DNA from 2 places in the Micromonospora sp. WMMD956 genome. Region 2 is predicted to be linked to the other one. Evidence: riboswitches for the same ligand, from Rfam matches in the RefSeq annotation. Region 2 holds a riboswitch; the other holds the start of a gene.
The links. A riboswitch is a leader RNA that binds a small molecule or an ion and turns the genes downstream of it on or off. The one in region 2 is predicted to bind thiamine pyrophosphate.
Positions count from the first base shown of each region.

Region 1: it holds a riboswitch for thiamine pyrophosphate, as region 2 does, so the genes downstream of both, O7628_RS08120 (thiamine phosphate synthase) here and O7628_RS05070 (ECF transporter S component) in region 2, are expected to answer to the same signal.

Region 1 is NZ_JARUBI010000005.1:1,764,198-1,768,578, forward strand. Features, by position in the region: gene O7628_RS08105 (thiazole synthase) at 1-166, opposite strand, end outside; gene thiS (sulfur carrier protein ThiS) at 171-371, opposite strand; gene thiO (glycine oxidase ThiO) at 587-1,732, opposite strand; gene O7628_RS08120 (thiamine phosphate synthase) at 1,780-2,406, opposite strand; TPP riboswitch at 2,401-2,508, opposite strand; gene O7628_RS08125 (ThuA domain-containing protein) at 2,996-4,381, shown strand, end outside.
Region 2 is NZ_JARUBI010000005.1:1,098,369-1,102,749, forward strand. Features, by position in the region: gene O7628_RS05060 (TIGR03943 family protein) at 1-365, opposite strand, end outside; gene O7628_RS05065 (permease) at 362-1,303, opposite strand; TPP riboswitch at 1,627-1,732, shown strand; gene O7628_RS05070 (ECF transporter S component) at 1,802-2,392, shown strand; gene O7628_RS05075 (ABC transporter ATP-binding protein) at 2,430-3,866, shown strand; gene O7628_RS05080 (energy-coupling factor transporter transmembrane component T) at 3,898-4,381, shown strand, end outside.

The DNA of each region.
Region 1 (4,381 bases), 670 kb from region 2:
CGGGGGCGGTGTCGACGCGGCGCAGCGCGAGCGTCACCAGCTCGGTGCCGGACGCCCGGATCGCCTGCTCCAGCGCGTGCAGGCTGGCCGCGCCGCCGGTGCCGAGGATCAGCCGGGACCCGAACGTCACGCCGCCCAGCTCGAACGCGAAGCCCTCGTGGGACATGCCGTCACCCGCCCTGGGCGGCGCTGAGCACCTCGACGTGGTCGCCGTCGCGCAGCGGGGTCCCCGGCCAGCCGCCGCGCGGCACGACCTCGCCGTTGACCGCGACGGCGAGGCCGCGCCGCTGATCGGTGACCAGGCCGACCAGGTCGGCCACGGTCGCTCCGGCGGGCAGGGTACGCCCGGTGCCGTTCACCGTCAGTTCCATGTGGGTGCTCCTCCTCGGATGCGTCCTCGGCCCGCCACCGGTGACGGGACGCGCCGGGCCGGACGCGATCGGTCAGGCCGGCGGCGGCCCGGCCGGACCAGTGGCGCGGCTCGGTGCGCGGCTCGGTGCGCGGCTCGGTGCGCGGCTCGCGGACCGGTGGCGCGGGTCGGTGGCGCGGGTCGGTCGGGTGGTCGGGTCGGTCGGGTCGACGGCGGTCAGTCGGACCGGCGTTGGCCGGCGAACCGCTCGGGGGTGAAGGGGGCGAGCAGCGGATCCACCGCCGGGGAGCCCGCCTGCCCGGTGACGATCAGGTCGGTGACGAGGTCGGCGGTGACCGGGGTGAGCACGATGCCGTGCCGGTGGTGGCCGGTGGCGGCGAGCACGCCGGGCCGGCCGGGCAGCGGCCCGATGACCGGCCTGTTGTCGGGGGTGCCGGGGCGCAGCCCGGCGGTCGCCTCGACCAGGTCGTACTCGGCCAGCTCGGGGACGAGATCCACGGCGGCGCGGAGCAGCCGCAGCACCGCCCCGGCGGTGACGTCGGTGTCGGCGCGTTCCTCGACGGTCGCGCCGACCACCACCTCCCCGCTGGAGCGGGGCACCAGGTAGACGGGTTCGCCGTCGGCGTACCCCCGGAGGACGTGCCGGAAGCCCGGCGGGCCGCCGTCGGGCGCGCGCAGCCGCAGGATCTGGCCCTTGACCGGGCGGACCGGCAGCCCGGTGAGCGCGGCGGCCCCGCAGCCGGCCGCGACGACGGTGACCCGGGCGTCGAGGTCGGACAGCGACCGCACCCCGCCGGCGACGAGGGTCGCGCCGGCCCGCCCGGCGGCGGTGCGCAGCGCCGTGACCAGCCGCCGGGGGTCGACCTGGTGATCGCCGGGGGCGATCGCGCCGCCGCGCACCCGGGTGGCGAGCGCCGGTTCGCGGTCGCGCAGCTCCGACGGGCGCAGCGGGCTGATCGGCAGCCCCAGGTCCCGCTGGTACGACCACAGCCGCCGTGCCTCGGCGAGGTCGTCGCCGGTGAGCCCGACGACGAGGGTGCCCTCGGTGCGGTACCCGAGGTCGACGCCGCTGGCGGCGGTCAGCTCGGCGGCGAACGCGGGCCAGCGGGCGGCCGAGGCGACCAGCAGCGCGGTCAGCTCCCGTTCGCCGAAGTAGGACTCGGCGACCGGCGACAGCATCCCGGCGGCGACGTGGGACGCGCCCGCCCCGGGGGCCGGGTCGTGCACGGTGACGCGCAGCCCGCGCGCCGCGCACCGCCACGCCACGGCCAGCCCGACGGCCCCGCCCCCCACCACCGCCACGTCGGTAAGGAAGGGCCCCCTGTTAACGCTTTCTGTATAGGAAGGGTCCCTTCCTAACATGTCAGCTCCCCCGGACGCCGCAGCGCCGCCGGACACCCCGGCGCCGGCTAGCACGTCAGCGCCCCGAGCAGCTCGGCGGTGGCGCGCGCCGGATCGGCGGCGGCGGAGAGCGCCCCGACCACCGCCACCCCGTACGCCCCGGCGGCGCGCAGCGCCGGGACACCGGCGGCGGTCACCCCGCCGATGGCGATCACCGGCACCGCCACGGCCCCGGCCACGGCGCGTACCCCGGCGGGGCCTATCGGGTCCGGCAGCCCCGCCTTGGTGTCGGTGGCGTGGCAGGGGCCGACGCCGAGGTAGCTGGCCCCGCCGGCCACCGCCTCGGCGGCCGGTCCCGGTGACCGGGCGGTCGCGCCGAGCACCGCGGTGGGGCCGAGGATCCGGCGGGCCGCCGGGACGGGCAGGTCGTCCGCGCCGACGTGGCCGCCGGCGGCGCCGACCGCGAGCGCCACGTGCAGCCGGTCGTTGACCAGGCACGTCGCCCCGTACGGGGCGCACAGGGCGACCGCCCGCCGGGCGAGGTCGTACGCCTCGCGGTCGGTGGCGTCGTCGGTGACCCGGACCTGGACGACCAGCTCGGCGCGGGCCACCGGCAGGGCGGCGCGCAGCACGGCGAGGGGGTCGCGCCCCGGCCGGGTGTCGGTGATCAGATGCAGTCGTCCAAGGGACGGCACGGCAACTCTCCTCCCTGCGCCGGCATTACCCGGATCAGGTTCGACGGTCGGGGGCTCCAGCCCCCCTCTCAGCCCGGTGCACCGGGCTCCCGTGGGTTACTTCCGTGTCACCGTACGACGGATCGGTCGATCCGCCAAGGGATCCGACCGGTGGTCCAGACCACGATCAACCGGCCGGCGAGCCACTTCTCCCCATTCCTCCGCATGCGCCGGATAGGCCGATCGCCGATACCGAATCGTTACACGCCGACGCCTTGCCGGAAACGAGTCCAGCGGCGCTAATTTGTTCAACCGATCGACATATTTCGGCGCGTGGCCTCGGCGTGGCCCGCACCGACCTACCGGTGAGCGGCCCTGGCGTGGTCGTCCACCCCGATCCGACCGGTGGACGGCCCTGGCGTGACCGCCCACCGACCACCGGCACGCGGCCCCCTCGCGTGCCGGTCCGACCGGCGCGGGCCCAGGCCCGCGCCGACGTTACAGGTGCCCGGGCGCTGGTCCGACCCGGCACCCGCACCGACCGGGGACGGTCTGCGGCGAAGTCGTCCCCGAGCCCACCACTGTCCAGCTCGGACAAAAGGAGCATGGAGTGTCTCCATCCCGCCGCCGCCGCATACCTCGCGGCATCCTCAGTTCCTCACTTCTCAGCCTGTCCCTCGTCGCCACCGGCCTGGTCGCCGGCACCCCCGCCCAGGCGGCACCGGCCGCCGCGCAGGCGGCGCCCCTGGCGGCGGCCCCCGTGGCGGCCGCCGCCACGGACCCGTTCTCGGTGCTCGTCTTCTCCAAGACCGCCGCCTTCCGGCACGACGCGATCCCGGCCGGCATCGCCGCGATCCAGAAGCTCGGGACCGACAACGGCTTCACCGTCGACACGACCGAGGACGGCGCCGCGTTCAACGACGCCAACCTCGCGAAGTACCAGGCCGTGATCTGGCTGTCGACCACCGGTGACGTCCTCACCGCCGACCAGCAGGCCGCGTTCGAGCGCTACATCCAGGCCGGCGGCGGCTACGCCGGCGTCCACGCCGCGTCGGACACCGAGTACGACTGGCCCTGGTACGGCAAGCTGGTCGGCGCGTACTTCTCCAACCACCCGGCCAACCAGCAGGCCACCGTCAAGGTCGAGGACCACGCCCACCCGTCCACGGCCACGCTGCCGGACAAGTGGTCCCGGTTCGACGAGTGGTACAACTTCCGGACCAACCCGCGCGCCAACGTGCACGTCCTGGCCAGCCTGGACGAGAAGTCCTACACCCCGGGCACCGGCGCGATGGGCGCCGACCACCCGACCGCCTGGTGCCAGGACTACGACGGCGGCCGGGCCTGGTACACCGGCGGCGGCCACACCCAGCAGTCGTACCAGGAGCCCGAGTTCCTGGCCCACCTGCTCGGCGGCATCCGCACCGCCGCGGGCGTGGAGAAGGCCGACTGCGGCGCCTCGAAGACCTCGAACTTCGACAAGGTGACGCTGGACAGCAACACCAACAACCCGATGGAGCTGGACATCGCTCCGGACGGTCGGGTGTTCTACGCCGAGCGTGACGGCCGGGTGCAGATCATCAAGCCGGACACCGGCAACACGGTCACCGCGACCAAGCTGGACGTCTTCACCGGCAACGAGGACGGCCTGCTCGGCCTCCGCCTCGACCCGGACTTCGCCACCAACAAGTGGATCTACCTGTACTACGCGCCGGCCGGTGGCGGCCCCCGCAACTACCTGTCCCGGTTCACCGTCAACGGTGACGCCATCGACAAGGCCACCGAGAAGGTCGTCCTCCAGGTCGACACGCAGCGCAACACCTGCTGCCACGCCGGCGGCAGCATGACCTTCGACTCGAAGGGCAACCTGTACCTGGCCACCGGTGACAACACCAACCCGTTCGAGTCGAGCGCCTTCACGCCGATCGACGAGCGGGCCGGCCGGCAGGACTACGACGCGCAGCGCAGCGCCGGCAACACCAACGACCTGCGCGGC
Region 2 (4,381 bases):
TGGCCCACCGCGTACGAGCCGAGGGCCGGCGGGGCGACGAGCAGCAGCCCGAGCACCGGCAGCAGGAGCAGCCAGCCGACGCGCGGCCCGTGGTGGCCGTGCCCGTGCCCGTCGTCGTCGGCCGGGTGCCCGCCGGGCCCGGCCCCGGGCCCGTCGTCGTCGGCCCCGTGGGCGTCGCCGCGCGGGGCGGGGCGCAGGTCGTACCACAGGGTCATGACCGCGGCGACGACCAGCACGAGCCCGGCGGCGATCAGGAACGGCCGCAGCCCCTCCTTGACGTAGCGCAGGTAGAGGTCGGTGACGCTGGCCCGGACCACCGCGCCGCCGAGCAGCAGCAGGACGACGGCCTGCGCCTGCCGGTTCACAGCAGCACCGCCCCGGCGAGGCTGGCCACGCCGACGGCGACCGCGAACGTCGCCGGGGCGAACCGGACCGCGAACCGGCGGCCGAAGACGCCGGCCTGCATCGAGATCAGCTTGAGGTCGACCATCGGCCCGACCACCAGGAAGACGAGCCGGGAGGTGAGGGAGAACTGCGACAGCGACGCCGCGACGAAGGCGTCGGCCTCCGAGCAGATGGACAGCAGCACGGCGAGCACGGCCAGGGCGAGCACCGACAGCACCGGCTTGTCGGCCAGGGTCTGCAGCCAGCGCTCCGGCACCAGCACGTTGATGCTGGCGGCGGCCATCGCGCCGACGACCAGGAAGCCCCCGGCGTGCACGACGTCGTGGCGCACGGCCGCCCAGAAGGCCGCGCCCCGCGACGCGCCGTCGAGCTCGGGCCGGCGCGGCAGCCGGATCCAGTCGGCGCGGCCGAGCCGCAGCCAGAGCCACCCCATGACCATGGCGACGACCAGGCTGGCGACCGCCCGGCCGAGCACCATCTCCGGAGCGCCGGGGAAGGCGACGGCGGTGGCGGCGAGCACGACCGGGTTGACCGCCGGGGCGGCGAGCAGGAACGCCAGGGCCGCCGCCGGGGTCACGCCGCGCCGGATCAGCGACCCGGCGATCGGCACCGAGCCGCACTCGCAGCCGGGCAGCACCACGCCTGCGGCGCTGGCCACCGGCACCGCGAGGGCCGGGTGCCGGGGCAGCGCCCGGGCCCAGAACGAGCGCGGCACGAAGACCGCGATCACCGCCGAGAGCAGCACCCCGAAGACGAGGAAGGGCACGGCCTGCACCAGCACCGAGACGAAGACCGTCGTCCAGGTCTGCAACCGGGGCGCGGACAGCGCGGCGGCGAGCTGCGCGCGGAACACGATCAGGAGAACCAGCAGCGCGGCCAGCACCTCGACCGAGCCGATCCGGCCGCCGACCGACCGTCGCGGCCCGCCCGACGCCGCCTCCCCCTGGGGTACGTCCGGCCGGTCCCCGCCGCCCGGCCCCGTCGCCGGGGCCCGCCCGTCGGGGCCGGCGGGCGGCGCGGAGCTGTCGGTCGTCGACGCCACGGTCTGCTCCCTGGAGGCGGGTGAGGTCCGGCGGCGCGACACTATCGCGCCCGGCGGGCCGGGTCGACGGACGACGCCGGGACGGCGGTGACCGGGTTCCGCCGATCCTCCCTCGTGAGCTGCGGAAAGATCACTTTGCCCGGTGATCTTCCCGGGTGTTAGCGTCGGGAAGACAACTTCACATCCGACAGGGGAGCGCACAGCGCTGAGAGTGCGGGCACCGCCCGCAGACCCTCGAACCTGATCTGGGTAATGCCAGCGCAGGGAGTTCGGTCGACCTCCAGCCGCGTCGACGTCCGGTGCACCGGGCGCGGCGTGCGTCTTCTCCTGGTTCGTCAAGGACTGGGAGCCACCATGAACCACACCGACAGCAACCGCTGGCGCACGATCGACATCGTGGTCGCCTCGGTGATCGCCGTCGCCTTCGGCGTCATCTTCTGGGCCTGGGGGCTGGTCTGGAGCGCCACCGAGGGGGCGTTCGCGTTCTTCCCGCCCGCGCAGACCCTGCTCTACGGCGTCTGGCTGATGCCGGCCGTGCTCGGCGGCCTGGTGATCCGCAAGCCGGGCGCGGCCCTGTACTGCGAGACCGTCGCCGCCGTCCTGTCCGCCCTGCTGGGCAGCCAGTGGGCCGGCACGGTGATCCCGCAGGGCATGGTCCAGGGCCTCGGCGCGGAGCTGGCGTTCGCCGCGTTCCGCTACCGCTCGTTCCGGCTGCCGACCGCGCTGCTCGCCGGGGCGCTCACCGGCGTCGGCGCCGCCCTGTTCGACTTCCTCGTGTGGAACGCCGAGTACGACCTGACCGGCTACCGCCTCCCGTACGCCCTGCTCACCGTGGTCAGCGCCACGGTCATCGCGGGCGCGGGCGCGTGGGCCCTCCTGCGCGCCCTGCTCACCACGGGCGTCCTGGACCGCTTCCCCGCCGCCCGCACCCGCACCCCGATCTAGCGCGATCGGTCCACATGCCGACCGGGGAGGGGGACGGGTGACGGCGCGGGTGGTGGTGCGGGGGTTCGGGTGGCGGCACGCCGGGCGGCGGGCCTGGGCGGTGCGCGGGGTCGACCTGAGCGTCGGGGCCGGCGAGCGGGTGCTGCTGCTGGGGCCCTCCGGGGCCGGCAAGAGCACGCTGCTGGCCGCCCTGGCCGGGCTGCTCTCCGCCGACTCGGGCGAGCAGGAGGGCGTCGTCGAGGTCGACGGCGTCGACCCCCGCGCCGACCGGGACCGGGTCGGCATCGTCTTCCAGGACCCGGAGAGCCAGCTCGTGATGGCCCGCTGCGGCGACGACGTCGCGTTCGGGCTGGAGAACCGCGGCGTGCCCGCCGGTGAGATCTGGCCCCGGGTGGACGAGGCGCTGCGCCGGGTCGGTTTCCCCTACCACCGGGACCGCCCGACCGCCGCCCTCTCCGGCGGCGAACAGCAGCGGCTCGCGCTGGCCGGGGCGCTCGCCCTGCGGCCGGGGCTGCTGCTGCTCGACGAGCCGACCGCCAACCTCGACCCGGCCGGGGCGGCGCTGGTCCGCCGGGCCGTGGCCGACGCCGTCACCGCCGACACCGCGCTGGTCCTGGTCGAGCACCGGGTCGCCGAGGCGCTGCCGCTGGTCGACCGGGTGGTGGTGCTGGAGCCGGGCGGCGGCTTGCGCGCCGACGGGCCGCCGGAGGCCGTCTTCGCCGCCCACGGCGACGCGCTCGCCGCCGAGGGGGTCTGGGTGCCCGGCCGGACGGTGCCGCCCCGGCGGGCCGCCGCCGCCCCCGGCGCGGCGCTGCTCACCGCCGACGGGGCCGCCCTGCCGCCCCGCCTCGCCCCGACCGACCTGGCGGTACGCGCCGGCGAGGCGCTCGCCGTCCTCGGCCCGAACGGGGCGGGCAAGTCCACCCTGGCGCTGCTGCTGGGCGGCCTGCTGCGCCCCGGGGCCGGGCGGGTGGCGGCGACCCGGGAGCTGGCCGGGCGGGACGCCGCCACCGCGCCGCACCGCTGGCGGGCGCCCGCCCTGGCCCGCCGGATCGGGTCGGTCTTCCAGGACCCGGAGCACCAGTTCGTCACCGGCACGGTCTACGACGAGCTGGCCCTCGGGCCGCGCCGCACCGGCCACGGCGAGGCCGCCGTCCGGGCCACCGTGGACGGGCTGCTGGACCGGCTGCGCCTGGCGCGGTTGGCGCGCGCGAACCCGTACACCCTCTCGGGTGGGGAGGCGCGGCGGCTGAGCGTGGCGACGGCCCTGGCCACCGCGCCCCGCCTGCTGGTCTGCGACGAGCCCACCTTCGGCCAGGACCGGCGCACCTGGCTGGAGCTGGTGGACCTGTTCGCCGAGCTGCGCGACGAGGGGCACGGCGTCGTCGCCGTCACCCACGACGCGGACTTCGTGGCGGCCCTGGCCGACCGGCGGCTCACCCTCACCCGAGACCCGGCGGCGGTGGCGGCGTGACCGGCACCGGCCGCCGACGGGCGGTGGTCGCGTGATCAGCATCGAGCCGGTCGCCGCACCCGGGGCCCCGCTGGCCCGGCGCAACCCCGTGGCGAAGGTCGCCGCCGCGCTGGTCTTCTCGTTCACCCTGCTCGCCACCCTCGACCCGGTGGCGCCGGCCGTCGCCATCGGCGTGGAGCTGGCCGTGCTGCCGCTGTTCGGCATCCGCTACGGGGTGCTCGCCCGGCGGGCCGCGCCGCTGCTGCTCAGCGCCGCCGGCATCGTGGTGACCCTGGTCCTGTTCGCCGCCGAGCGCACCGGCCGGACGCTGGTCGAGGCGGGGCCGGTGGCGGTCACCAGCGGGGTGCTGCTGACCGCGCTCGGGCTGGCCCTGCGCATGCTCGCGGTGGCGCTGCCCGGGGTGATGGTCTTCGCCACCACCGACCCGACCGACCTGGCCGACGCGCTGGTGCAGAACGCGAGGGCCCCGGCCCGCTTCGCGATCGGGGCGCTGGCGGCGTTCCGGCTGGTGCCGC